Regions from separate parts of the Brevibacillus sp. LEMMJ03 genome, predicted to be linked through region 3. Evidence: riboswitches for the same ligand, from Rfam matches in the RefSeq annotation. Region 3 holds a riboswitch; each other region holds the start of a gene.
The links. A riboswitch is a leader RNA that binds a small molecule or an ion and turns the genes downstream of it on or off. The one in region 3 is predicted to bind S-adenosylmethionine.
Positions count from the first base shown of each region.

Region 1: linked by a shared signal. The riboswitch ahead of FOI68_RS05390 (sugar ABC transporter substrate-binding protein) and the one ahead of metK (methionine adenosyltransferase) in region 3 are both predicted to bind S-adenosylmethionine.
Region 2: linked by a shared signal. The riboswitch ahead of FOI68_RS15215 (aminotransferase class I/II-fold pyridoxal phosphate-dependent enzyme) and the one ahead of metK (methionine adenosyltransferase) in region 3 are both predicted to bind S-adenosylmethionine.
Region 4: linked by a shared signal. The riboswitch ahead of FOI68_RS12480 (homoserine dehydrogenase) and the one ahead of metK (methionine adenosyltransferase) in region 3 are both predicted to bind S-adenosylmethionine.

Region 1 covers NZ_VKJN01000003.1:141,541-148,701, reverse strand. Annotated here, with positions in the region: gene FOI68_RS05410 (anti sigma factor C-terminal domain-containing protein) at 1-583, opposite strand, end outside; gene FOI68_RS05405 (RNA polymerase sigma factor) at 564-917, opposite strand; gene FOI68_RS23900 (RNA polymerase sigma factor) at 857-1,099, opposite strand; gene FOI68_RS05400 (ABC transporter permease) at 1,231-2,238, opposite strand; gene FOI68_RS05395 (sugar ABC transporter ATP-binding protein) at 2,216-3,751, opposite strand; gene FOI68_RS05390 (sugar ABC transporter substrate-binding protein) at 3,783-4,925, opposite strand; SAM riboswitch class I at 5,044-5,163, opposite strand; gene FOI68_RS05385 (hypothetical protein) at 5,434-6,348, shown strand; gene FOI68_RS05380 (FTR1 family iron permease) at 6,426-7,161, shown strand, end outside.
Region 2 covers NZ_VKJN01000011.1:112,441-119,601, forward strand. Annotated here, with positions in the region: gene FOI68_RS15200 (hypothetical protein) at 1-978, shown strand, start outside; gene FOI68_RS15205 (DUF5665 domain-containing protein) at 982-1,314, opposite strand; gene FOI68_RS15210 (pyridoxamine 5'-phosphate oxidase family protein) at 1,465-1,923, shown strand; SAM riboswitch class I at 2,013-2,128, shown strand; gene FOI68_RS15215 (aminotransferase class I/II-fold pyridoxal phosphate-dependent enzyme) at 2,225-3,391, shown strand; gene FOI68_RS15220 (trans-sulfuration enzyme family protein) at 3,388-4,590, shown strand; gene FOI68_RS15225 (YhcN/YlaJ family sporulation lipoprotein) at 4,625-5,233, opposite strand; gene FOI68_RS15230 (PhoH family protein) at 5,430-6,761, shown strand; gene FOI68_RS15235 (DinB family protein) at 7,115-7,161, opposite strand, start outside.
Region 3 covers NZ_VKJN01000013.1:22,734-29,894, reverse strand. Annotated here, with positions in the region: gene FOI68_RS16495 (ATP-dependent helicase ComFA) at 1-190, opposite strand, end outside; gene FOI68_RS16490 (glycosyltransferase family 2 protein) at 313-684, opposite strand; gene FOI68_RS16485 (response regulator) at 797-1,462, opposite strand; gene FOI68_RS16480 (sensor histidine kinase) at 1,492-2,634, opposite strand; gene FOI68_RS16475 (polysaccharide deacetylase family protein) at 2,631-3,650, opposite strand; gene metK (methionine adenosyltransferase) at 3,777-4,988, opposite strand; SAM riboswitch class I at 5,118-5,218, opposite strand; gene FOI68_RS16465 (hypothetical protein) at 5,272-5,736, opposite strand; gene FOI68_RS16460 (S8 family peptidase) at 5,763-7,161, opposite strand, start outside.
Region 4 covers NZ_VKJN01000008.1:181,878-189,038, reverse strand. Annotated here, with positions in the region: gene kynB (arylformamidase) at 1-1, shown strand, start outside; gene FOI68_RS12500 (GNAT family N-acetyltransferase) at 157-585, opposite strand; gene FOI68_RS12495 (tryptophan 2,3-dioxygenase family protein) at 722-1,417, shown strand; gene FOI68_RS12490 (saccharopine dehydrogenase family protein) at 1,608-2,801, opposite strand; gene FOI68_RS12485 (GNAT family N-acetyltransferase) at 3,474-4,256, shown strand; SAM riboswitch class I at 4,350-4,457, shown strand; SAM riboswitch class I at 4,544-4,653, shown strand; gene FOI68_RS12480 (homoserine dehydrogenase) at 4,744-6,036, shown strand; gene FOI68_RS12475 (glycerol-3-phosphate responsive antiterminator) at 6,123-6,674, shown strand; gene FOI68_RS12470 (MIP/aquaporin family protein) at 6,897-7,161, shown strand, end outside.

The DNA of each region.
Region 1 (7,161 bases), on a different contig from region 3:
GCTCTCGGGTGGAAAACGCCAGTTCCGCGACATGCCCGTCATCAACGTGCTTCCACTGTTCCCACATGTCAGCCGTCTCCTTGCGTTCCGGCAGCGGCTGCCCCAAGAGCTGCGGCGGAACGGCAAATGAGAATCCCCCGTCTTCCTCCAGGTATTTTCGCTGAAAATTCACTTCGTAGCGGACATCGCCAAACAGCCGCTTTGTGGCGTGAACGCTGCCGACGACCACTCCCCACTCCCCGATTTGTTTGTACAGCGTCAGCCTCGTTTCCTGCGTCAACAAGGGGGAGAGCGTCGTGTCGTCATCATCCAGCTTGTCAATCCGGTACCCGGCGTGGTGCGTTTCCACCAGCGTCGTCACGTAGCGGACAAACTGGGTGTCCATACCCATTGTCCCGTACACAACTTGGGTCACCATGGCATACACCGCGTACAGAAAGAACACCACCAGCACCATTTGCAACACGCTGAACCACAACGCGATCCGCGTCTTCCAGACCAGCCGGCGGGCCCGCTTTTCGTCCCAACCGCCGTCCGGTTCCGGCCAATCCCGCAGCACCGGCTTATTGCCCGTTTCGCCCATCCTCTTCGCTCCTTTCCATCCGCGCTTCCACCTCGCGAAATTTCTCCCGCGCCCGATGCAGCGTCACTTTCACCTGATTCATGTTCAGTTCCATGGCGGCAGCCAGCTCGTCATAGGAGAACCCCTCAATCTCCCGCAAATACAGGATCGTCCTCATCCGCTCGGGCAGCTGCCGCATGATCCTCTCCACGGTTTGCGCTGCTTCCTTTTGTTCGTACGCCGTTTCCGGATCGCCCCCGGCATACCCTCGCGCAACGAGTCGACAGATGCTGTCTACCATTTTCCTTTCCGCCGTCTGTCGGCGCAGCCAGTCAATGTAGAGGTGGCGCGCCACCTTGTACAGCAGGCCCGGACTGCCTTGGCATCGCGCAGCGTGAAAGAGAGCATGGCCCGGTAGAACGTCTCCTGCAGCAGTTCTTCCGCCACCTCCCGCGAGCCGCACATGCGGTACAGGTACCGGTACAGGGGATTTTGGTACGCGGCGAACAGATCCGCCCATGTCTCCCGTTTCATCATCCACCTCCGCTCCATTCAAACGAAACAGACGGGAAAATGTTACAACAACCAGAAAAAAAGCCATTCTTTTCCCGCCGCATCCGCGGAAAAAGAACGGCTTCCCTGACAGCAGCGGCCCGCCAGCCGCCCGCCTATTTTTTCAGCCTGGGCAGATAGGTAAGCGTCAGCGCTCCCGCCAGCACCAGGCCCTTGACGATGTCCTGGGCGTAATACGGCACGTTCATCATCGTCAGCCCGTTCATCAATACCCCCATCAGGATGGCGCCGCAAAAGGTGCCGAACGCGTTGGGCTTGCCCTGCCCGAAGATGGAAAACCCGATAAACGCAGCGGCCACGGCGTCCATTAACAGCGGCGATCCCGCCATCACCTGGCCGGTGCCGATCCGCGCCGTCAGCACGATTCCCCCGATGGAGGCGAACAGCGCCGACAGCATGTAGGCCAGCGTGCGGTACTTGTTGACCGGGACGCCGGAGAGGCGGGCCGCTTCCAGATTGCCGCCGGTGACGTACAGCATCCGTCCGAAACGGGTGTAGTTGAGAAACACGTGCACGCCGGCGACGGCCAGCGCCATCAGGATGACAGGGACGGGGATGCCCCACATTTCCCCCTGGCCGATGAAGAGAAACGACGGAATGATGATGCCGGGAGCGGACGTGCCGTCGGCCATCGGCATGTTGTTGTAGATGGAAAAGCCCTGCGTGTAGCTGAGGTGAATGCCTTGAAAGACGTACAGCGACACGAGCGTCGCCAGAATGTCCGGAATCCGCACCTTGACCACCAAAAGCGCGTTGATCAGCCCGATCACCAGACCGGCCAGGAGCGGAACGGCCACCGCCACCAGCAGTTCCTGCCGGTACCACACCATGAGCGAGGCGGAGAGCACCGTCGCCACGCTGACCGTCGAACCGACGGACAGGTCAAAGCCGCCCACGATCAGGGAAAAGGTGACCCCGATCGCCACCAGCGTCACGATGGAAATGGAGCGCAGGATGTCCACCAGATTGGCGTAGCTGAGAAAGTTTTCGTTGACGATGCTGAAAAACGCGATCACGGCCAGAATGGCCAGGAGCGCACCGTACCGCTGCGCCAGCGAACCCCGCGTCTGTTTTGTTTTTTCACCCTGCAGCACTGCTTCCATGATGATTCCCTCCACTCATGTAAAACATCACCGTCTCGGCCGTGATCCGTCCTTCCGTCCATTCGCTCCGGCTCCATTCCGCGGCGGTCCGGCCGTTTTCCAGCACGATCAGGCGATCGGCCAGCGCCAGCGCTTCGTCAATCTCGCTGGAAAAGTACAAGATGCCCCTGCCCTCGTCCGCGAGTTCCCTGATCAAGCGGAAAATCTCCTGCTTGGCGCCGATGTCCACGCCCTTGGTCGGCTCGTCGAAGAGGAAAACGCTGGCCGTGGTCAACAGCCACTTGCCGATCGCCACTTTCTGCTGGTTGCCGCCGGACAGGCTGCCCGTCCGCTGGTCCAGCCCGGCCGTCTTGATGCCCAGCCGCTCCACGAGGGACTGGGCCGCCTCGCGCTCCGCCCTGTCCGAAAGAAAGCCTCCCCGCGCAAACGCCCGCAGGTGGGCCAGCGTCAGGTTGTGCTTCACCGGCTCCTCCACCAGAATGCCCTGCAGCCGCCGCTCTTCGGGAATCAGCGCGATGCCGTTCTGGATCGCCTCACCGGGATGGCGGAGGCGCAGGGTCCGTCCTCGCAGCCGGATCTCGCCGCCGTCCAGCCGGTCAGCGCCGAACAGGGCGCGGGACACCTCCGTCTTGCCGGCGCCCACCAGTCCCACCACGGCGACGATCTCCCCCTGCCGCACCTGGACGTCAAACCGCTTCACCTTGTGGCCGATCCGCAGCTCTCTCGCTTCCAGCAGCACTTCGCCTGCTCGCCCCGTCCGGTCGTCCGCCCGATTGGCTTCGCTTCGGCCCAGCATCGCCGACACCGCTTCTTCCGGACTGGTCTGGTCCGTCCGCTTTTCCCACACCCGACTGCCGTCCCGCAGCACGGTGATGCGGTCGGCGATGGCGAACACCTCCGGCAGCCGGTGGGAGATGTAGACGATCCCCAACCCGGCCGCCTTCAGGCTGGCGATCAGCTCGAACAGCGCCGCCGCTTCCGTCAGGCTGAGCGGCGCGGTCGGCTCGTCAAAGATGACGAAGCGGACGTCCTGGGACACGGCGCGGGCCAGCAGCACCAACTGCTTTTCCGCCAGCGTCAGCTCCTCCGCCTTTGCCTTAAGCGGCAGGGAAAAACCGCACCGGCTGAGAATCTGTCGGGCCCGCTCCACCGTCCGCTTCGGCGAATGCCACCAGCCGCCGGCGGAGACGGATTGGTCCAGGAGAATGTTTTCCGCGACGCTCAGGGAGGGAATCAGCCCCGTGTCCACTTCCTGCTGCACGAGGTGGATGCCGGCCCGCTTGGCATCCCGCGGTTCGGCGACCGCAAGCTCGCGGCCGTCGATCAGAATGCTGCCGGCAGTCGCCTGCTCCGCGCCGGAGAGAATTTTCACCAGCGTGCTTTTGCCCGCCCCGTTGGCCCCGAGGATGGCGTGCACCTCCCCGCCGCGCACGGTGAAATCCACCCCGCGCAGGGCGTACACCCCGCCGTACTGCTTGACGATCCCCTTCATTTCCAAAATGGAGGCCGTCATCTCGCATCCCTCCCTGATCTGTCCGTTCCTGTCACTTGTGCTTAGCCTCCAGCGCGGCCATCCACGGCGAGACGGCGGCGTCGCTACGTCCCCATCCGCTCACGTATTGAGCCAGTTCGGACATGTTGACCGGTTTGTCCGGCAGTTTGTCCTGGCTGACCAGATGCGGATCGAGCGAGAAGTACTTGGGCGTGTGTTCGCCGGCGATCTTTTGGTAGAGGAAGCGGCTCTGCACCCGTCCGATGTCGGCCGGATCGGTCGCCGCCGACGCTTTCCACGGGCTGTCCTTCTCCTGGATGAGCTGCAGGTCTTCGTCGGACAAGTCGATGCCGAACACCTTGATCTCCGTCCGTCCCGCCGCCTTGATCGCCCGCGTAGCCCCTTTGGCGAATTCGTCCCACGGCGCCCACACGGCAGCGATGTCGCCTTTGTTCGGGTACTTTTTCAGGATCGCATCCATCTGCGCCTGGGTGTCCAGCGCCGTGTTCGGGGTGGCCGAACCGAAGCGGGCGATCTCCTTGATGTTGGGGTAGCGCTTGAGAAAAATCTCGTAGACGCGGTTGCGCTTTTCCATCGGCGCAAAACCGCCCACCCAGATGTAGACGATGTTGCCTTTCCCGTCGATGGATTGGGCCAGGTTTTTCAGCCCCTGCCAGGCCAGGCTGTAGTCGTCCTGGTCAATCACGGTGACGCCGTCCACCTGGTCCAGGTCGTTGTCGAACGCGACGACGGGAATCCCCGCCTTGACCGCCCGCTCCACGCCCGGCTGCAGCGCTTCCGCACGGCCGTGGTTGATCAGGATCCCGTCCACTTTTTGGTTGACCGCGGTGTCGAGGTGGGCCGCCATTTTGCCCAGGTCGCCGTCCGCGTTGTAGACGACCAGCTCGCCGCCGAATTTGCTCACCTGCTCTTTGACTCCCTGCAGGTACTGGGCGGAAAACGTCCCGATGGAGAACTCGCTGACCAGAGCGATTTTCAACGGTTTGTCCACTGCCGCCGGAATGGCCGCCGAGGTAGACGCCGCCGGTGATGCGGCTGCCGGCTGCTGCGGCGCGGCCGCCGGCTGGGACGACTGTGACGTGGCGGACTGGGCAGACGGCGCCGGCGGCTGTTCACTGGTGCAGCCCGTCAGCAAAAGGGCCGCGACGAGACTGGCTGTCATCCATTTTTTCATCGTTTTCATCTGGTACATCCCCCCGTATGAGTGCGTGAAAAATGATGGCATGGACGGAAAAACCGGAAAAAACAAACGCCTCTTTCCCTGAGGAAAGAGGCGCGGTTCGCTCGCTCACCTCTCATCTCTCAGGAAACATTCCTGCAGGAGTTAGCACCGTGCCGCAAGAGCCGCATGCTCTTGACAGTCGGTTGCCGGGCGTCATCGGGCCAGTCCCTCAGCCTGCTCTGGATAAGAAGGCATGTGTAATTCCAAGTTTTCCACTATGCTTTTGATGATGAGGACATCATACATCGAAGCCGGCGGCTCCGTCAATCCCGTTTTTGGGAGTTTTTCAGAAATATTCGCGACTGTAAGCAACTTCCAAAAACGGATGGAACGGCATGTGCTCCTTTCATCGAGAATGAAAATCTTTATTGACGCGTACGGGATGCCCCTTTATTATCAGGAGAGGAGATCGTTTTGATAATGATTATCATTATATTAATGATAGAAAGGAGGAGGCTCCGTGCCGCTGCGCCTCTTGCTCGCCCTGTTTCTGGCGCTGCTTCTGCCCGCATCCGCCTTCGCCTATTCCTACGGCGACCCGAACAAGGAAGACCTCGCGGAGAGCTTCAAGGAGATCGCGGCCAAGCTGGAACAGACTCCGGAAGACTGGAACGGCGCCCACCAGGCGTTTCTCAGCCGCAAAAACGAGATCGCCCTGGAGTTTGGCCAACAGACCGCCCAGACGCTGGAAGCGAACTTTTCTCAACAAAACAAGGATCTCGTCCTGCACAACTACAAAGCGCTGCTGGTGAAGAACATCGACCGCCGGTTGACAAACGCCGAGCAGCAGTTTGACGACTACGCCAAGGCAAAGCTGCTTTTGGCAAAAGGCAGAGGGACCCTCAACGTGCTCGCCCCGTACATCAGTGACAGCGCTTCTAAAACGGCGTTCGCCGCTTTCGACAAAGCGCTGGCCGCGCTGGGCAATCCCGGCCTGTTCGGCGTGGGGACCGTGCCTTCCGACAAGAACGAGTTCCTGAAGCAGACCAAACTGATTCGCTCCACGCTCCAGCCGCTGTTTCCGTGGAAAGGGGGAACGGCCTCTCCGGCCGGCACGAAAACGACGGCAGGCGGTTCGTCCCCTGCCGGCCAACAAACGCCGACGTCCGGCAGCCTTCCTGGGCAGTCGGCCGTTTCCCCCGCCGCACAGGCCCCGGAACAATCTCCCGGACAGGGAGAACCGGCCGCACAGTCGTCTGCCCATTCCGCCGGCGGACAGACAGACGGCCCGACCGCGAACCCGGCGCCCGCCGGAGAAGGCGCCAAACCGGCTCCGTCCAAGGTAAATCCGGTGGTCACCGCTTCTCTCATGGGCGGCCTGATCATCGTTTTCGGCAGCTTGTTCTGGCTCGCCAAACGAAAGAAATGGATCTAACCGTCCATATCGAAAAAACGGGAGCGACCTCTTCCGCGCGGGGAGGTCTCTCTCCGTCGTAGAAGGGGGAGGTACCCATGGACATACAGGCGTTTCTCATCACCCTGCGGGAAGCTTTCGAAGCCCTGCTGATCATCGGCATTATCGTCACCTATCTCACCCGCGTCGGCGCCCGCCAGTGGAACAAATGGGTGTGGGCCGGCGCCGGTTTGGCTCTTTTCGCCAGTTTTCTCGTCGCTCTCCTGTTTCAAATCGTGCTTACCGACTTCCGCATGATGGCGAGCGAAAACTACATGCGGATCGGCATGCTGTTCGCTTCCTCCCTGCTGTTGACGCACATGGCGGTGTGGATGTCCGGCCAGCAAAAAGACATGCGAAGCGACATGCACAGCAGGCTGGACAAGATCCTGACGGCGGGCAGCGCAGCCAACCTGATCGTCCACTCCTTTCTCGTGACGCTGAGGGAAGGCGTGGAGACCGTCTTCTTCTTTGCGGCAATCAGCGGCGGGGACATCCAAAAGGCGCTGACAAGCTGGGGAGCGCTGGCCGGATTGGGGCTGGCCTGTGTGCTGTCGTATCTCTTTTTCAACAGCAGCAAAAAATTGCCGCTGCGCACCTTTTTTACCGTCACCAAGGTGATCATCCTGATCATCGCCGCCGGCCTGTTCGCCCAAGGCGTCGGCGTCATGCAGGACCTGGGGCTGATCGGCAGCGTCTACCGCACGCCGGCCGGAGACATCGGGGAAGTGTACAACATCGTCTCCATCCTGCCGGAGCATCCGGTCGACGAACAGCACTACATCCGCGATTACG
Region 2 (7,161 bases), on a different contig from region 3:
AACCAAACCACGTACATCAAAGGGAAAGTGTCCGACAATGTGACCAAAGTGGTCGTCGACAAGCCGAACGGCGGCACGATCGAAGTCGTTCCCACCGCGGAGGATACGTTCACCGTCAGCTTTTCCGCTATCGTAAGCGCCACGCCGCAGTACGCGACGGTCAAGGCGTACGTGGGCGACAAGCTGGTGGAAACCCGCAAGCTGCAGGTAAACACGGGAACCGCCGTGGAGACCGACGTGCTGATTCACGCCTTGGCGCTGTTGGATGGGAACAAACAGGAACTGAAAGTAAACGGCATCATCAGCCAGGAAGCGGACAAGGTGGTCGTGAAGTACGACGGCAAAACCAAAGAGGCGGACGTGAAAAAGCTGTGGAAAGGCGTCGGCTCTTACTCCGTCACCCTGAAGGGCGTACAGGCCGGCAAAGGCAAGGCGCTGGTCGAAGCCTACAAGGCCGGAAAGAAAATCGATTCCGAATCGGTGGAGCTGAAGGTAATCAACGCCGCTGACAGCGACAAGCCGCACAGCTACCGCATCGAGGGAACCGCTTCGATTAATGCAAAAGAGAAACAGATTCGCGTGAAAGGAAGCATTGACGGCCTCGACGATGAGGGCGGCAAGGGCAAGGTGAAGCTGTACGTCGTGGCGCCGGACGGCAAAAAGCACGAGGTAAAGGTGGATGACGACGAGTTTGAGGTGAAACTGAGCTACAAAAACCGCTCCTACAACGCGAAAGCGGTACACCTCGAGCTGTACCTGGACGGCAAGCTCGTGGCCCAAGCCGACATTCCGCACAAAACGCCGGTCAACGGCGATGACGACGAGGAAGGCAAGGGGGAAGGCAAGGACAAGGATAAGCATCCGAAAGGCAACGCCTACGGCTATTGGAAAAAGCACGGCCATGACGACGAGGACAACCATGGCGGCAAGAACAACCATAAAGACGGCGACGACCGCGACGAGGACGATGACGAGTAAGGCTTACGGCCGATAGGCTTGCACGTAATCGATCAACTGGCGGATGTAATCGCCGATGATCGGGACGGACAGGAACTGGCTGAGGAAGGAGCCGAGCAACGCCAGGACAATGGCCGTGCCGATCGTCAATCCCAGGCCCCGGGCAAGACCTGCGAGGAAGTTGATCCACAGCAGCTTGCTCGGGGCCGTATAGTTTTGAATCACGTCGGCCAGACGGATATCCTCCAGAAAGAGGGCGATTTTGTCCATCCGTTCGTTCAGTTTGCGCACTTCCTGAAGCTCTGCCAGCAGTTCGTCGATCTTGGCCAGCAAGCGGTCGGTGGGGGATGGGGGCATGCGGCTCTCCTCCTGTCTCGCGATCGTTCCCATTACGTATCAGTGTAGGAAAAAAACGGTGGAGAATCAAGGCGCCGGACGGAAAGGTTTGCCTATCGCCAGGCGGGTGGGTACAATAGACGTACATTCCCTTTTCAAGGAGGCATCGGAATGGCTGAAACCGTTTCCCAAACGCTTTCGGAGGAACTGTTCGCGCTTTTGCAGCAGGAGCGTTTTCTCACACTCGGGACCATCGACCACGAGACCGGCGCTCCGTCGCTCAGTTCCCTTTCCTGGACGTTTGCGCCGACGCCGCAGTTGATCCGTTTCGCGGTAGACAACCGCTCCCGCATTTTGGCCAACATTGCCAAGGAACCGCAGGTGGTGTTGCATTTGATCGGGGCTGGTTCCTCCTATGCCATCAACGGCAGGGCGACGATCAAAACGGAGCGGATGGAGAATGTTCCGCTGAAGCTGGCCATGGTGGAAGTGGCCATCGAGGCGGTTCGCGACGTGATGTTCTACGGCTCCCGCATCTCGGTCGAGCCCCAATATGAAAAGACGTACGACAAAAATGCGGCGGCCAAGCTGGACAACCAGGTGATGACCGCATTAAGGAACGCACAGTGATCGGGTACCAACGAGATGGAAAAACGGGTTGACAGGTACTTCCGATTCCGGTAGTATAAGGTCAACCAAAAGCAAATTGCATAGCAAACTTCTTATCCAGAGAGGCGGAGGGACTGGCCCGATGATGCCCGGCAACCAATCACCTGTGTACAGGGGGATACTGGTGCTAATTCCTGCAGAGTGTAAACGCTCTGAAAGATGAGAAGGATTTGCTTACGTGAGCGTAAACAAAGCCTTCTTTTCAGAGAAAAGAGGGCTTTTTTCATTGCCCTCGGCCAATTCGTTGGAGGGAGAGATCCACATGCATCTGGAGACAAAATTGGTACAGGCGGGCGTCGCCAAAGACGAACGGACCGGAGCGGTCAGCTTTCCCGTCTACTACGCCACCGCGTATCGCCATCCCGCCCTCGGTCAGAGCACGGGATACGATTACACGCGCACGGCCAACCCGACCCGGACGGTGCTGGAGCAGGCGATTGCCGAAGCGGAAGGGGGAGACGCCGGGTTTGCCTGCGCTTCGGGCATGGCGGCGGTTCACACGGTCATGGGGCTGTTCTCCCAGGGAGATCACCTGGTCGTATCGCTCGATCTGTACGGCGGGACGTACCGGTTGTTCGAGCAGGTGCTCTCACGCTACGGGCTTCGCTTCAGCTACGTCGACCTGCGCGACGTGAAGAACTTGGAAGAAGCGATTCGCCCAGAGACGCGGGCTGTCTTTGTGGAAACGCCGACCAATCCCCTGATGCAGATCACCGACATCGCGGCGGTGGCGGAGGTGGCCAAGCGGAACGGGCTGTTGACCATTGTGGACAACACGTTCATGACGCCCTACTGTCAGCGGCCGCTGGGGTTGGGGGCCGACCTGGTGCTACACAGCGCGACCAAATACCTCGGCGGACACAACGACGTCCTCGCCGGACTGATCGTCACAAAGGGCGAGGAGTTGTCCGAAAAGATCCGGTTTTTGCACAATTCCATCGGAGCGGTGCTGGGTCCCCAGGACTGTTGGCTGCTGCTGCGGGGGATGAAGACCCTGGCCCTGCGGATGGAACGCCATCAGGCAAACGCCTATGCGATTGCGCAGAAACTGCGGGAACACCCTGCCGTGACGGACGTCTTTTATCCCGGCTTGGCGGAGCACCCCGGTTACGAGGTGCAGCGCAGGCAGGCCAGCGGGTTCAGCGGGATGGTCTCGTTCCGCCTCCGCTCGGCTGATCAGGTGGCGCCGTTTCTGGAGCGGCTGCGGATCGTCTCGTTTGCGGAAAGCCTGGGCGGCGTGGAGTCGCTGTGCACCTATCCGGCGACGCAGACCCATGCCGACATCCCGCAGGAGATCCGCGAGTACGTGGGCGTGTGCGACCGGCTGCTGCGGCTGTCGGTCGGGATCGAACATCCCGACGACCTGATCGCCGATGTGTGTCAGGCGCTGGATGCCAGTCTCGCAGTGGCGGGAGGGAGTGTACGATGAACTTTGCCACCAAACTGCTGCACGGCACCAGTTGTATTGACCCGGTGACAGGGGCGGCCTCGGTGCCCATTTATCAGGCGTCCACCTTTCATCAGGCCGATCTGGACCGGCCCGGAGTCTACGATTACGCTCGTTCGGGCAATCCCACCCGGCATGCCCTGGAAGAGGCGATCGCCGTTCTGGAGGGAGGAGAGCGCGGATTCGCCTTTGCTTCCGGTATGGCGGCCATCTCCAGCGTGTTCATGCTGTTCTCCGCCGGGGATCACGTCGTGGTGGCGGAGGACGTGTACGGCGGCACCTACCGCTTCTTGACCAAGGTTCTTTCCCGCATGGGGATCACCGTCAGCTTTGTCGATACCACCTCGCTGGAGCAGGTGGAAGCGGCCATCCGTCCCGAGACCAAGGGCATCTACCTGGAAACCCCGTCCAACCCGACGCTGAAAGTGACGGACATCGCCGCTGTCTGCGCGCTGGCGAAACAGCGGGGACTGCTCGTGATCGTAGACAATACGTTCATGACGCCGTACTATCAGCGGCCGCTGGAGTTGGGCGCGGACGTGGTGATCCACAGCGCGACCAAGTTCATCGGCGGCCACAGCGACGTCGTGGCGGGGTTGGCCGTGACCAGGGAGGCGGCGTTGGGCGAGCAGCTCTACATGATCCAAAACGGCATGGGAGCGATCCTCGGCGTGCAGGATTCCTGGCTGGTGCTGCGCGGGTTGAAGTCCTTGAAAGCGCGCCTGGACGTCAGCACGCAGACGGCGGAAAAGCTGGCCCGTTGGCTTTCCACACACCCGGCGGTCAGCCGCGTCTACTACACCGGATTGCCGGAACACGACGGACATGACCTGCAAAACCGGCAGGCGAGCGGACACGGGGCCGTCCTCTCCTTTGACGTGGGCAGCCGCGAGCGGGCCAAAGCGCTGTTTGACCGCGTCAGGCTGCCGATCGTCGCCGTCAGTCTGGGCGCGGTAGAGACGATTCTTTCCTATCCGGCGATGATGTCCCATGCCGCCATGCCGCCTGCGGAGCGGGCACGGCGGGGAATCACGGACGGACTGATCCGCCTCTCCGCGGGGCTGGAGGACGCCGGCGACCTGCTTCAGGACCTGGGGCAGGCGTTGGACGCGCTCGGACCCGTAGAGCAGGCGGCAGACCGTGACGCGGCAGACGATAAACAGGCATTTTCCTGGGCGTAAGCCCGGAAAATGCCTGTTTTGTTTGGGGCAGAGGTCAGCGGTTCACCGGGATTTTTTCGTTACCCTGCGGTTTGGCGTTGCTGCTCTTGTTGATCCGCTGCTCGTTTTCCCTGGTCGGCGTCTCTTCCCGTTTTCTCACGTCGCGCGGGAACTGCGGCATGAGCCGTCCGACGATGTCCGCCAGTTCTTCGGCAAAACCGGCCACGGGATGGCCGCGCTGGATGTCGGCGGCCATTTCCCGCAGCCGCTGCACGATGTCGGGGTCGGCGGTGACGATGGCGTTCGCCCCTTGGGGATCCTCTTTCAGCGCCTCCGCCACCGAGTATTTGATCACGCCCACTTCCGGCCGGTCGAGATGGGCGTTGACGTCAATGCCGACGACGGCCCACTTGCCCAGGACCACCGCCGTCGCGTCATTGACGTTTTTCACCCGCGTGGCCAACTGCACCAGCCGGTTGGCGGTTGCCTGCGGCGACTGGTTGTAGGCCGGGGACGGGGCGGTTTGCTGGACGCGCTGCGTTTCCGGCACAGCGCGGCCGGGCTGCGGCGCCGCCTGGTTGGCCGGAGGCTTGTTGCTCGACATGCAGGCGGAGAGGAGCAGGCTGACGCTGAGCATACAGATAGCTGTCCGTTTCACGGTCATACTTCCTTTCCCTGGTTTGCTGCAGTACGGCTGCATGGTTAGTCGTATTGTGTTCTGCCCGCCCCGTTTTCATTCCCCCGCCTCTCGTCTATCCGTCCACCCCCCGTCATACACTGTAGTACATCGCGTTCGGGCAGCAGAGCATCCGGTCCCCAACTGCATACGATAGAGAAGATGGGTAATAGGAGGCGAGAATTTGAAGAAAATCTACGTACTGGACACCAACGTACTCCTGCAAGATCCGCGGGCGATGTTTTCCTTTGCGGACAACGAGATCGTCCTGCCCGCCGTGGTGTTGGAAGAAATTGATTCCAAAAAGCGCTACATGGATGAAATTGGCCGCAACGCCCGTTACGTGTCGAGGCTGTTGGACAGTTTCCGCGAACTGGGCCATCTGCATCAGGGCATTACGCTGGAGACAGGCGGTCTGTTTCGCGTAGAGTTGAATCACTCCTCGCTTCACAAGCTGCAGAAGCAGTTTACGGAATTTACCAACGACAACCGGATTCTGGCCGTAGCGCTAAATCTGCAGGAAGAGGAAAACCTGGCCCCAACCCCCCGTCCCGTCATTCTCGTCAGCAAAGATGCCCTAATGCGGGTCAAGGCGGATGCGCTTGGCCTGAAAGCGGAAGACTTCCTGTCCGACCGCGTCGTCGAGCACTCCAGCATTTACGCCGGGTGCCAGAAGCTGACGGTGGCCTCCCACATCATCCAAACCTACTACGCCTCCCGCAAGCTGAACCTGTCGGCCTGTTTTCCCCGCACCCGGTTTTATCCGCACCAGTTTCTGATTTTAAAAGACGAAATCAATCCCTCGATCTCCGCAATCGGCAAGGTGGACGCGGAAGGCAGGACGCTGGAGATGCTGGTGACGAACGACGATCCCGTCTGGGGAATTCGCGCCCGCAACGTGCAGCAGCGCATGGCGATGGAACTGCTGCTGCGGGAGGAGATTCCGCTCGTCACCATGACGGGCAAGGCCGGAACCGGCAAAACGCTTCTGGCGCTGGCGGCGGGGCTGCTGCAGATCGAGGACCTGCAGACGTACAAGAAGCTGTTGGTGGCCAGACCCATTGTTCCCCTGGGGAAAGACATCGGCTTCCTCCCCGGCGAAAAGGAAGAGAAACTGCGGCCGTGGATGCAGCCGATTTACGATAATTTGGAATATTTGTTCAACACCAAGCATCCGGGCGATCTGGACAAGATCCTGGCCGGCATGGGAAGCATCCAGGTCGAGGCGCTGACCTACATCCGCGGACGCTCCATTCCCGGTCAGTTCATCATTATCGACGAGGCGCAGAACCTGACCAAACACGAGGTGAAGACGATCCTGACCCGGGTTGGCGAAGGGTCAAAAATCGTGCTGATGGGAGACCCGGAGCAGATCGACCACCCCTATCTGGACGAAAGCAACAACGGCCTGACCTACGTGGTGGAGATGTTCAAGGCCCAAAAGCTGGCCGGCCATATCAAGCTGGAAAAAGGGGAACGCAGCGTGCTGGCCCAGTTGGCGGCCGATTTGCTGTAGGGATGCATAGAAAACAAAAAACGGCGCACACTGTAGAATGTCGAGCCCGATGATTGATGGATCAACGGCGAAAAGCCTTGTCAGGAGGCGAAGAACCGTGGATGCTCATGATCATGCAGTCGACATTGGTCGGAATGGCGGAACCCGAGCTCTTTAGGTAACGGACTCTAACGTGGAGGCTGAAGTGCCAAAGAGAATAACCGGTAGTACCCCAGAGCAGACGGGCTCGACACGGCCGCTCCCTTGTTGGGAGCGGTTTTTCGTTTTTCAGCGGACGGCTGGACGGGGCGGACGATTCGGGAAAAGGAAAAAAGCCCGGACGCAGCGCCGGGCAAAAAGGGGGACCGCTTCCCTTATGGTTGCGTTACGGCCAGCGCCTTTTTCAGCGCGTTGATCGTGC
Region 3 (7,161 bases):
GTCCCTGCAGCCGCGCGTTCAGCACTCCTCTCAGGTAAAAGGCCAGCGCCAGCGACGGGCTTTTGCCGATGACGTGGAGCCTGCAGCCGTCCCGCTCCCGCCAATACGTCTGATCCACCGCAAAACACGGCGTCACATACACGTGCGCCGCCTCGTCCCCCACTTTTACATAGAGCAGGTACTCTCGCACACTACCGCCTCCGTCCCCCTTGTCTCCACACGACCAGTGTGCAAAAAGACAGCGGCTGCCCGCAAATATTTCGGGACAACCATCGTCCCGTGAAGCGGAACCACGGCAAAAGAAAAAGCGCGCTACATCGCGCGCTCCCACTCGCCCGTACGGCGAAGGTCTATGGTCACGGCCGGGACGGCAGCCGCCTCTTCCCCGTTGTCGGCGCAGAGGTGGCCGGCCCGTTTCAAAACAGCCATGATGCCACATGTATCATCAGTCGATCCGTAATCGACATACGAGATGCGTATGGGCGTGCCGCTCCAATACGAACGGACCTGCAGCCGCCGGACCGCGTATTCCACCACCTGCTCCGAGTTGCCGAGCAGCAGCCGGTAATGCACGCATGATTGGTCCGCGCGTTCCGCCATCCGGCTGATCCAGCGGTTTGCAAGCGTCACCATCAGAGAGGAGCAGCCATATGCCGCCAACAGCCACACCACCAACTCTTCCATCACGGTCATACCTCCTCCTGCAATCAAGGTATGCGGAATGGCTTGTTCATGGTGCAGCCGCCTTCTTGTTTTACAGTTTTACCCAGCCGTTTTTGATGGAAATGACCACGGCCTACGTCCGGTCCTGAACGCTCAGTTTTTGCAAAATGCTGCTGACGTGGTTTTTGACCGTCTTCTCACTGATAAACAAAAACTCCCCGATGGCCCGGTTGCTCTTCCCTTCCGCCATCAACTGCAGGACCTCGCGCTCGCGGCGGGTCAGCGACTCGATCACCTTGGGATCGACCGGCTCCGAATCCTCTACCGCAAACGTCCGTTCCGACGCTCCTTCCTGTTCGCTCAGGCGGCGAAACTCTTCAATCAGCTTGCCTGTTACTTTCGGATGGATATACGCGCCGCCTCCGGCCACCACGCGAACGGCTTCCACCAGATCGTTCGTCCCCATCTCTTTCAGCAGATAGCCGGACGCTCCGGAACGCAGCGTGCGGTACACGTAGCCTTCGTCGTCATGAATGGACAGGATGATCACACGGGTATCCGGGCTTACGGAAATGACGTGTTCCGCGGCGGAGACACCGTTGACATTGGGCATGTTAATGTCCATCAGGACCACATCCGGCTTGTGCTCCTCGGCGAGGCGATACGCCTCTTCCCCGTCGGAACCTTCGCCGATTACCCGAAAATCGCTCTCCATTTCCAAAATCCGCTTTACGCCTTCACGGAACAGTTGATGATCGTCCACAATGACAATCCGGATTTCTTGCTGCCTTTTCTCCATGTTCATCCTCCCTATGCACGATTTCGCACTCAAAATTTAACCGGTATTTGAAACATCACTTTCGTTCCTTCTCCAGGCGACGACTGCAGCTCCATCGTACCCTCGAGCAGCTGCGCCCGCTCCTTCATTCCCAACAGCCCAAAGGACCCTCCTTTGGCTGTGCGCTTGTCTACGTCAAAGCCGACCCCGTCATCTTTGACAACGAGAACCAGCGAATCCTCCAAGAACTCGAGTTTCACCTGGACCGTGCTGGCCCCCGCATGCTTTTCCACGTTGTTCAGGCACTCCTGTACCAGACGGAAGATGGCGGCTTTGACGGAGCTCTTGAGCGGCTGCTCCACGCCAAACACGACCAGGTCGACGGAGACGTGCGTTCGCTCCTCGTAGGTTTGAATGTATTTCTGCAGCGTGGGCACCAGCCCCAAATCGTCCAGCGCCATCGGCCGCAGGTCAAAAATGATCCGCCTAACATCGGCCAAGCTCATGCGGACCATCTCTTTCAGTTCGTACAGTTCCATCTGCGCTTCCAGGATGCGGTCGTTTTTCAGCATCTTCTCCACGATTTCCGAGCGCAGCACCACGTTGGCCATCGATTGGGCCGGACCGTCGTGAATTTCGCGCGCGACGCGCTTCCGTTCTTCCTCCTGGGCCTGAATGATCTTCAACCCCATCATCTGATGCTGCTTGGCCGTCTCCAGCGCTTCGTCGACCTTGCTCAAGTCGCCGGTCAGGTACCCGAGCACAACCCCCATCTGCGTGACCAGCTTTTCCGCCCGCTCGATCGTCTCCTCCAGATTGCGAAGCTGCCGCTCCAGATCATTGCGCCTGCGCTTCAGGTTGTTTTCCCGTTCCCGGAAAATGGACAGCTCCACCTGGATGCGGCTCGCTTCCTCGTACGCGATGCGGATGTCTTCTTCCGTATAGGTGTGGAAGTTGCGGCTCACCAGCACCAGCCGGTTGCGCGACTTGCGGTAGGCGAGCTCCAGCGCGTCCACCTTTTGTATCACTTTGGAAATTTCTTGTCGCAATTCATGCAATTCCAGCTTTAACGCATTGCCCTGCTGGCGTGCATGTTCCGAAATCTCAAAGATTTGCGCCTTGCTTGCCTCCACCGTCTCAATCGTTCGTTTAATCACTCCATCCAACATGCTGATGCTGATTGCCTGATTCATTCCTGCTCTCCTTCAAATCCGTTTTTCGCTTTCGTAAATAGCTGGTGGAGTTGGGCAGTATCCATCTCGCGCAAACCGACGTCAAAGCGCGGGATGGCCAGCGGATTGACGCCGGGTGTCACCACTCCCGGATTGGAGTTGAACACGTAACGGTAGCCGGCTTGTTGGGCTGTCTGCAGAACGATGTCATTGAAAAAGCCGAACGGCAAGGATATGGTATCCACCGGTCGGCCCACCAGATCGCTCAGGCCGACGCGGGACATGGTAAAGTCAACGTACAATCGGTTCCGGTATTCCTGCTCGTCTTCCAGGCGCTGCACATCCTCCATGTATACGGGAGCGGTCTTTGGCCCCCATTCTCCCCATTCGCTGCTGGCGGCCTGTTCATGCAGACTGTAAGTGTGTGAGCCGATATCCACCAGCCCGGAAACGAGCATTTCTTTTATCTGTTGGCGAGTCAACGGTGTCGTCATATTTTCTCGCTTGCGCTCCACGGTGTCCCGCAGCCGACCTGCTATGGCAAAATTGACGGATGGAAACTGGTACCGGCGCAGCACGGGAAACGCATGCGTGTAGTAACTCTCGTATCCATCGTCAAACGTAATCAGCACGGCGTTGTCGGTGGACAGCACGCCGGTGTCGACAAAACGCAAAAACTCCGACAGCGAAATCGGATGCAGGTCATTCTCGCGCAAAAACGCCATATGCCGGGCAAATTGGTCCGGGTCAATCACATAGCGTTGGTTCAATTGGTTCGACACATGGTGGTAGGTCAGCACCACCACCCGATTTCGATACCACTGCCTGGGTACGACGGCTTCGTCCTTTTCGGCCGTTCGTTCCCGCGCTGCAGCGGCTTCCTCCCCGCTTGTGCTTATAGACGTAGGAACCGGGGGAAAATGTTGCACTTTTGGCATGTTCTTATTTGGAAGATGCACACCCCCGAGCAGTCCGGCAGTCACGACCAGACCGAACGACACCAGAATGACAAGGAAGAAGGGCCACCTTTTCGGCAACAAAATCCCTCCTTACAGCCTACATAGTGATTCGACACCGGTGAACGGATTCCTTTATGACTGGATTACCATTCCTATCCAAGAAAAAAAGCCTAGTGCGTACACTAGGCTCTCCCTACTCGGTTGTTAGTTCAACAGATTGGCAGCGTCCTGTTTCAGCGCTTCCGCCTTGTCTGTCTTCTCCCACGGCACATTCAGGTCGTTACGCCCAAAGTGACCGTATGCGGCGGTTTGCTTGTAGATCGGACGACGCAGGTCAAGCTGCTTGATGATCCCTGCCGGGCGCAGGTCGAAGTGCTTGCGGACGAGCTTCACCAGCTCCTCCTCGGCGATCTTGCCGGTGCCGAACGTATCCACGCTGATGGACACAGGCTGTGCCACACCGATGGCGTACGCTACCTGCACTTCGCACTTGTCCGCCAGGCCGGCCGCGACGATGTTCTTCGCCACGTAGCGCGCTGCGTATGCGCCGGAGCGGTCCACCTTTGTCGGGTCTTTGCCGGAGAACGCGCCGCCGCCGTGACGAGCGTAGCCGCCGTAAGTGTCCACGATGATTTTGCGTCCGGTCAAACCGGCGTCGCCCTGCGGACCGCCGATCACGAAACGGCCGGTCGGGTTGATGAAGTACTTGGTCTCGTCATCCAGCAGTTCAGCGGGAACGACCGGCTTGATGACGTGTTCCATCAGGTCTTTCTTGATTTGTTCCAGCGTCGCTTCCGGCGCATGTTGGGTGGAGATGACAATGGTGTCGATGCGCACCGGCTTGTCGCCTTCGTATTCCACGGTCACCTGCGTTTTGCCGTCCGGACGCAGATAGCTGAGCGTGCCGTTTTTGCGCACTTCGGTCAGGCGGCGGGCCAGCTTGTGCGCCATGCTGATCGGCAGCGGCATCAGTTCAGGCGTTTCGTTGCAGGCAAACCCGAACATCAACCCTTGGTCGCCGGCGCCGATCGCTTCGATTTCCTCGTCGGTCATCTTGCCTTCGCGCGCTTCCAGGGCCTGGTCCACACCCAGGGCGATGTCGGCAGACTGCTCGCCGATCGCGGTGATGACGCCGCACGTGTCTGCGTCAAAACCGAATTTGGCGCGGTCATAGCCGATTTCGCGGATCGTGTCGCGCACCAGCTTTTGAATGTCCACATAGGTGTTGGTGGTGATTTCACCCGCCACGAGCACGAGACCGGTGGTTACGGACGTTTCGCAAGCCACGCGGGCGTTCGGATCCTTTGCCAGGATCGCATCCAGAATGGCGTCGGAAATTTGGTCACAAATCTTATCCGGATGACCTTCGGTGACAGATTCAGAAGTGAACAGACGACGACCTTTTTGCAATGCCATGTGTACGACCTCCTTTGGACTCATACAAATAGTGTGGTAGCCGAAACAGGTTCTTATCAGACGAAGGCACATGCAAAAAAAAACCTTTTCCGTTTGAGGAAAAGGTGCTTGTTTTGATGCGTTCCTTACCTCTTATCGGCCAGAACAGATATCCGTTCTGCTGGTTAGCACCGCTCAAGTCGGTTGCCGGGCTTCATAGGGCCAGTCCCTCCGCCTGCTCTGGATAAGAGTATCCATTACGGATAATAGGATACTGGTTTTTCTCTTCGGTGTCAATATGCACTTAGCGGATTTCGTATTTGCCGCGCACCATGATGTAGGCCACGCCGCCGTAGTTCGGGTCCAGCCGCAAACCGCGGTTGTCGGAGCGGGCGATCAGGAGCAGGTGGTTGTGGGAAACCGGTGCACCGGCACGGAGATCCGCCCCCTCCGTAATGTCGGTCAGACCATCTCCCTTGTCGCCGGCGACAGCCTGCACCTGTCCGGTGCGGACGATGAATTCCGTCCCTTCAAAGCCGTACAGCGTCTGGCCCGGATACAGCTCCACCACGGTCAATCCGCTGGTCCCGCTGCCGCCTCCACTGCCCAGCGCTCGTTGGATCTGCTGATCGACGTAGCTCTTCGTCACGACCGGGTCGTCTGCGGAACCCGGCACGCCGGCGCTTCCGCCGTCAGCCATCGCCTGGGAAGCAAAAATGGCCGTTCCGACTACCGCGGCTGCAAGCAATCCTTTTGTCGCTTTGTTCATCTCGATGTCCTCTCCTTTTCTGAAGATCACAATTGATAGACCCTGGCCAACAGGACGACCACCTCGGCCCGGGTCGCGTGTCCCTGCGGCTTGAAGAGATTCCCGTATCCCTTCAGCCATCCTCTGGAGGTGAGCGCCTCGATGGCCGGAGACGCCCAGTGGCTGGTCGATACGTCACGGTACGAAGACCTGCTGTGCTTGTACAAGAGCAGGTTCTGGGCGCGGGCTGTCATCTGGGCCATCTCCGCCCGGGAGATGGGCTGGTTCGGCTTGATCGTCCGGTTGGGGTACCCCTGCAAAATCCCCAGTTGATAAGCCTTCAAGAGCGACTGGTACGCCCAATGGGAGCTGGACAGGTCGCCGAACGGATTGCGGCCCGTGTACGACCCCACCGGCAGCCCTTTGGCCCGCATGGCCTGGATCAGCATGGTGGCAAACTGTGCCCGCGTCACCTGCTGGTTGGGCTGGAACGTGGCGTTTTCAAAGCCCTTGACGACCCCTTTTCGAGTCAGCCGGGCGATGTCGGAGCGGGCCCAGTGAGTGGCGATGTCGCGGTAGCCGTCCACCAGCTTCTCCTTGTGCAGCGTGAGGCGGTAGGCGTCGTATTTGAACGAAACCGCGCTGCTCAATCGGATGTAGTACCTGCCGGGCTTGAGTTTCAATCCGATGACTTCCTTGCCCTGATCAGACAACTGGGCCACCTGGTCGGTAGCGGCCAGCGCATAATTGAACGTTTGGGACCCGTAGATCTCGATGCGCATCCCCCTGGACACGGGGACAAACGGCGCGCGAACGCTGACGTAGGATTCCGAATCGACGGTAAATTGGAACCAGTCCGAGTCGGTATGGGTCGGCAAGGTGCCCGTCATCAGCGTGCCGCTGGCCAGATGAGACGCCTGGCGATACGTATCGTTGGGTTCGTTGACGTCCTTGCGAACCGGCGTGTAGGTCAAATCCAGCCGGTATTCCCCGTTTACCTGATTGCGCCAGTACTCGCTGATCCGGATGTAGTACTTGCCCGGCGACACCTCTTTTTGCGCCCGCTCGGTCGGGTCGTCCCGGTCCCCGGTGTCGTACTCTTCCCATCCCTGCCCCTGTTTGCCGATGCGCATGTTCAGATCCATCCGCTTGGTGTCAGGGGTAACGGTAATGTTCAGCCGGCCATACTCGCGCACGTAGTAGGAAAACCAGTCCTGGTCGCCTTCTTCGTGAAAATTGCCGGTCACGCTGATCTGATTCCCGACCAGCGGACGCGCCGTATCCATGTTGTTGTTTCGCTCGTAGCGGTCCGGGTTGATCGTAAACGAGCTGGTCAGCACGTAGGTAAACGCGTTAACCCCGCCGCTTCGCTGCAGTTTGATCAGCATCCGTCCGGCCTTGGCCGGAACCGTCAGGGTATCGCCGTTGCCGATGTAATACGTGACC
Region 4 (7,161 bases), on a different contig from region 3:
ACACGGGGGGCTCGAATCCCGTAGGCTGCCCATCTCCCTGCGGAACCTGGCGGGGGAGTCACAATGTCAGCCGCATATGGATGTCATGCGGTTCTTTTTCAAACAATTCCTCATCGATTTCCGAGGTGATCGTGGAACCGCAGCTTCGATAAAACTTCACCGCCGACTCCGTTTCCGTCGATGAGATGTACAGGTATTTCGCCCTTTTTCCTTCGCCGCTTGACGCAGGGCGTCCAAAATGCGGCGGCCAATGCCTTGTCTTCGATAGTCCCGTGTCACATACATCAGGTCCAACTGAAGCTGGTTCTGTTCCTTCCCCCGAAACTTGTGAGCCAACACGCCAAACCCCACCAATCTGTCTCCGTCAAAAGCGCCAAAAGCAGTCCCGCCGTTTGAGAATTCATACTCGTATCGGGAGATGATCTCCTGATAAGCGTCTTCACTCCAATTCGGGCATTCATGCCCGGCCGGTATCTCTTCCAGAACGCCGTCCTTGCATGTGTAAATCAGATGAATGGTTTCGGAACGGTCAATCTCCCGGATTTTATGGGAATCTTCCAATTTCATCGGCATGATGGAAACCATGGCGACCCTCCTGAATGATGATACAAGGTACATGTTTTCAATGATTCGAGAAAGACAGCCGTTTACCTTTAGTGCGTTCCTGCCTGTTCGCTGATGACCGGAATGCCAGTCTACAACACGGGGGAGGCAGAGCGGAATGGTGAAAGCGCTGACCGACTACGAAAAGTACATTCGCACGGAAGAACTGCTCCGTCTGCAAAAAAACGAAGAGCAGTTGGTCTGCGAAGACGAACTGACCTTTCAGGTGATCCACCAGATTGCCGAGCTTCATTTTACATTGATTGTGCAGTACCTGGGCCAGGCCAGGACCGCCATGCTTGCCGGCGATCCGGATCGGGCGGCCGCCCGGTTGGGCCGCGTCAACCTGCATCTCAAGCATCTGCCGGAAGTCTTTCAGATGGTAAAGGTGATCAACCCGATCGACTACCATGCCATCCGGCTGGCGTTGGGGCGCGGCAGCGGGCAGGACTCGCCCGGCTTCAACCGGATCCTGCAGACGGGGCCGACGTTGTGGGAGCCGTTCGAGCGGCTGCTGACCGACGCCGGTCTCAGTCCGCTGGAGCTGCACAAGCAGCCGGACGCCCAACCGGCACTGTTCCGCTTGATGCAGGAGCTGCTCCAGTTTGACGAGTCGTTCCAGAGCTTTCGCTACCAGCACCTGCAGTTGGTCAAACGAATGATCGGCCTGGAGACCAACAGCCTGAAAGGAATCCCCGCCCAGGCGCTGCAAAAGGGCGTGCGCCACGCGTTTTACCCGGCGCTGTGGAAAGCGATCAGCGAGCTGACGGACTGGACCGGCTCCAGCAACAACTCGCAGCCGCTGGGAGACTAGCGGAGCGGCCGAGCGGCGGAGCCGGCCGCCTTCCATAGCGGGTCAGCCCGCAGAGGACAGCCATGCTTGTCCGCTTTTCCGCTGGTTCGATGTTCCGTGCGCCTTGCTGGTCTGCTGGTCCCGAAAAAGGATGGCAGATCGGATGCCGCCATCCTTTTTCGCGTGTATGTCAACTTACGTGCTACGTGATCTACAGGAGGGGGGAGGTCTTTTCGATCACGTCCCACTTCATGCCGCGGGCTTTCAGCCGGGCCAGAAACGGGATCGGATCGATCAGCTCGGGCGGTATGCAGCCTGTCGCGGTCAAGAGCCCCTCCGCCATCATGTCCACGGCTACGACGGGCGGAATGCCGGTCTGCCAGATCGTCGCCTGGAATTCGGTTTTGTAGAAAACCTCGTCATGATTGGCGATGGTGTAGACGTACATGTCCTTTCGCTTGTTGTCCTTTTTTCCTTTGACGAGCGCGCCGACGCAGGAGTAGCCATGAATTTTGCCCGCCAGGTCGGCCGGTTTCGGCATCGAGGTGACGACCACGTCGCGTGGTGCCACCTTTACGCCTTTGACGTCGATCTCCTCGTCGCTGTCCAGCCCCAGGTAGCTCAATACCTGCAGCGTATTGACGAAGTCGGGGTGCAGGGCGTACTTGAAGTCCACGTACCTGCATCCCTTGGCCCGGCCGATGGTTTCGCCCAGGGTGGTGGCCTTCTCGTGCTCGACGTTGTAGCAGTCGAGCCAGCCGATCGGTTCGGGGAATTCAAACTCCTCCTTGTTGGCGAACGGCGTCGGGAAATACTGTTCCCCTTTGTCCGCGGTCCAGTAGTTGGGCTTGGCGAGACACTCCTGGATGGCGGTCTGCGGGCTGAAGTAGGAGCAGAAACCGTCGTAGTCGACGACGGAATTGTCGCCGTCGCGGATCAGAATGGCATCCACTTCGTCCAACTGATCGACGGCGTACCGGGCCGCGATGTTGGAAAAGCCGGGGTCGCACCCCAAGCCCATGATGCCCAGGAGGCCGGCCGCTTTGAACGCGTCGTTCCAGGCCAACTGTTTGCGGAGCCACTGCGGCCCGCTGGAGGCGGTATCAATGTAATGCGTTTTCGTGTTCAAGCACGCTTTCATCACTTCGAAGTTGTTTTCGGGCAGGCCGATGTGCAGCAGTACGTCGATGTCGCCCAGAATGGCCTGGACGCTCGACACGTCGCGGGCGTCCACCCGCTTCACCTGAATCTCCACGTCGGTTTCCCGGCGCAGTTCGGCGGCCAGTTCTTCCGCCGGACCGATGGAAATGTCGGCCAGCACCAGTTTTTCCAAGTAACGCGACTTCACGATTTCGCAGGCGCTCACTTGTCCAACGCCGCCAACACCTACTATTGCGACTCGCATAGAGTCCTCCTTCCGTATGTGGGCAACGGTCTATCTTCGCATTCGAAACAGCCATTTCGGCAGATGAAGATTGATGTCGGCAGGGTACACCGACACGGGCGCAGTCATGTCAATCGGCTCCCGAGGGCGCAGGTTCATGAGAACAACCTCCTTGTGTTCGTGTGGTCATTCCTGTACATGCCGGGGAAAAGCGTGAAGGCTAGGGGGGAAGGCGGCGATACCGCATGGGTGCTGTCACCTCCTTTTCCGGTTTGGAAAGCAAAAGGGCGGGCGCGCCGAGCCGCGCAGGGGATAGTACATGTGTATTCATCGGCCCGAACGTCCCATGCGCTCAACAGGGGAGAAAAAATCCGGACCCCACCGCGGCTCCGCGACGTTCCAGCCGAAGACGGTAGAATAAAACTGAACGGCTCGCTCGGGGTTTTGGCTGCTTAATTCGAACAGGACGACACGTGCCATGAGGAGCACTCCTTTCGTAATATAGGGAATCATATCCAATTCCCTGCTGCCAAGGGAAACCCCTCTTTCTTTGCGTATAAAGAGAAGGGGAACCACCCCAACACGTCTGACTGTGGAAGAAGCGAACCGGTAGAAACAAACGTGCCGGCGGCCGCGCAAAACAGTAGAATAGAGAGAGGAAACAAAGACCCCCTTTTTCGCGGAGGAGACGACATGATCCGTTCGATCACAGAACAGGAACGTTCCGCCCTGCTGGAGCGCTTGTGCGTGGAAGAAGCGTACATCCTGTACAGCAACCTCTTTCTGCGGGCGGACAGATGCATCGCGCTTGCGCAGACACGAAACGAAGAGATTTGCCTGGTCGGAACCTATCTGAAGGGCTTGCCGTTCCACGCGTTCACCTTCCATGCATGGGCGGGCACGGAGCATTCTGCCGAAGAGATGATCGGGGCATTCAAGGAAGCGTTACGACTTCCGACGCAAGAAGCGGTGAGCGGAGTCATCACCGTATCGGAAGAATGCCTGTCCCGCCTTGCCATTCCCCACATTCAGTCCAGAAAGACCATGCTGCTGATGAGATGGCGCGACACGACTCTTCTTTTGCCCAAAAGCGATTACCGCTTTCTCGACAAGTCCCATCTCGATGCGGTCAACAAACTCGCGAGCGAAGTCGGCATGATCAGCTTTCGAGAGGAAGAACTGACGGAAACACCTCATATCGGTTTGTTTTCCCCTGCCGGCGACCTCATGTCGATGGCCGGGTTTCACATTTTTCACGAGCGCTATGTGGAGATTGGCAATATCGGCACTTCGCCAGCCCACCAAAACAGAGGATGGGGAACGCGGATCACGTCGGACATTTGCCGGCTGGCACGGGAGAAATCGCCGCACGTGTACTTGTGTGTGTTTGAGGAGAACCGGCCGGCGGTCGCTGTTTATGAAAAACTGGGGTTCGTCACTGCCGCACGTTACGCCTATCTCGAATGTACGCTGTGACGTTCGCGCGTGCCGCACGCGGCGCCGTCTGCCAGATTCTTGTTGACGAACAACCTGGCATTCTTTACAATGATACCCAACAGGTAAACACTGTTCTTATCCAGAGCGGCGGAGGGACTGGCCCGATGAAGCCCGGCAACCGTCACGAGGTGCGTGACCAGGTGCCAATTCCTGCAAGACAGAGGTCTTGACAGATAAGAAGCGGGTTCGTTTGATACGGATGCAGGCCTTCTTCTTGTCGGAGAAGGCTTTTTCATTCTTCTGTTCCTGAACTTCATAGGACTTCTTTCTTATCCAGAGAGGTGGAGGGACTGGCCCGATGAAGCCCGGCAACCGTCACGCGATATGTGACAAGGTGCCAATTCCTGCAAGACACGCGTGTCTTGAGAGATGAGAAGGAGGCTCGGGCGCAATGCACACAAGCCTTCTTCGAATCGGAAGAAGGTTTTTTCGTGTTGTACAAGACAAAAAACGGGGTGGGAGAAACATGAGCGTGGTAAAAGTGGGCTTGTTGGGATTGGGAACGGTAGGCGGCGGGGTGGTCAAGACGATCCGCGCGCAGCAGGAGAAGCTGTCGGCCCGGCTGGGCAGGCGCATCGAAATCGTCAAGGCGCTGGTGCGCGACACGCGGAAGCAGCGGGCCGTGCAGGTGGAGCCGTCGCTGTTGACGACGCGGTTTGCCGACGTTCTGGAAAGCGACGTGGACATCGTCGTGGAAGTGATGGGCGGCGTGGAGCCGACCTACGACTACGTGCGGGCGCTGATCCAAAAGGGCTGCCATGTGGTGACGGCCAACAAGGAACTGCTGGCCAAGCGCGGCGCGGAGCTGGTGGAACTGGCCAACCGGCACGGCGTCCATCTCGCCTACGAAGCCAGCGTCGCCGGGGGGATTCCCATCCTCGGCGTGCTGCGCCAGTTCCTCAGGACCAACGACATTACGGAAGTGCGCGGCATCCTCAACGGAACGACCAACTTCATCCTGTCGCAGATGGAGGAGGCGCAGCTCCCCTACGCGGACGTGTTGAAGCGGGCGCAGGAGCTGGGTTATGCGGAGGCCGATCCGCGCGCCGACGTGGAAGGCTGGGACGCCCTGTACAAGCTGTACATTCTGGCGCAGCTCGTGTTCGGTGAGTCGCTGCCCCTCTCCGCCATCGAGCGGCAGGGGATTGCCGACCTCTCGCAGGGCCACATCCGGCTGGCGAAAGAGCTGGGGTACCGGATCAAACTGCTGGCGCAAGCGCGCCGGGAAGACGGCGGTCTGCACCTGTCCGTGCGGCCGACGCTGGTGCCGCTGGGGCATCCGCTGGCGCGCATCCGGGATGCGTACAATGCCGTCCAGGTGGAGGGCAGCCTCGTCGGCGACCTTTTGTTCACCGGCAAAGGGGCGGGCGAACTGCCGACAGCCAGCGCGGTCGTGGAGGATCTGGCCTTCTTGCTGACCCAGCCGTTTACGCCTCATCCCGCCTGGCGGGAACGGCCGGCGGCGGTCCCGTCCAGCCGGCTCTCATCCAGCCTCGACTTCTGTTTTCTGGAAGGGACAGCGGCCCGCGTGACGCCGGAGCAGGTGCTGCTGTTCCTCGAACGGGCGGGAGTCGCCGTCCGCAGGCTTACCGTCCAGTACGATCCGGGCAGCGTCCTGCGCGTGGGCTTGCTCGCCGCCGGACTCAGGGAGGAGCACGCGGAGCTCTTGGGACGGGACTTCGGCCTGCAGGCGCGGTTGTACCCCGTGCTGGAGGCGGCCGACGATCGTGGTGCCGTCGAAGGGACTGCGGGTTGGTAAACAAGCGTCCAACTCCCCATCGCATTCGCCGGGATTTTTTGGCATGATAGAAGCGGAGCACTTCTTCTTCAAGGGGATGAGGACACATCATGCTGGGTTCGCAAACCATTCTGCCGGCCATTCGCCACATGAAGGAGTTTGAGCGCGTCCTGGAAAGCCGGTACGACACGATCATTCTGCTGGAGAGCCATATCTGTCAACTGAAAAGCATCGCCGACCTGGCGCGCCGGCACGGAAAAAAGCTGTGGCTGCACGCCGATCTGGTGCAGGGGTTGAAAAACGACGAGCACGGCGCGCTGTTTCTCTGCCAGGAGATCAAGCCGGCCGGCGTCATTTCCACCCGTTCGCAGGTGATCACGACCGTCAAAAAGAAGGGCTTGGTCACGGTGCAGCGCCTGTTTTTGCTGGACTCCGGCGCGCTGGAGACAAGCTACAAAATCCTCGAGCAGACGAAACCCGATTTCGTGGAAGTCCTGCCGGGGGTCATGCCGCACATCATTACGGAAATTCGTGAGCAGATCCGGATTCCGATCATCGTCGGCGGGTTTATCCGCACCTGGGAGGAGATCGAGAGCGCTCTGGCGGCGGGAGCCATCGCCGTCACCACCTCCGATCGAAACCTGTGGAAACAACTGTAAAAAAGTGGTTGACAACGCTTTCACGTCCGCTTATGATTGATTCCAGAAGGTCATACGTCGGATGAGATCAGGAGATCCACCTATTTCTCTAGTGTTTAAGTTCCTGTGGGCTTAAGCAGTGGTTGATAGGTGGATTTTCTGTTTTCTTCCAGGGAGGTGAACGGCGAAAAGGGGGGAGCCGGTCCGGTCTCATCATAAAAAAGAAGAGAGTGGGGGAACATGATGTCGGCGTATTGGGCGGAACTGATCGGGACCATGATGCTGGTGATTCTCGGGGACGGCGTCGTGGCGGGCGTCGTGCTGAACAAGTCCAAGGCGCAAGACGGCGGATGGATCGTGATTACCATGGGCTGGGGCTTTGCCGTCGCCTTTGCCGTTTACGCGGTCGGGGGAGTCAGCGGCGGCCATCTGAATCCGGCCGTCACCATCGCGCTCGCGTCGATCGGATCGTTCGCTTGGGAGCTCGTGCCCGGGTACATCCTGGCCC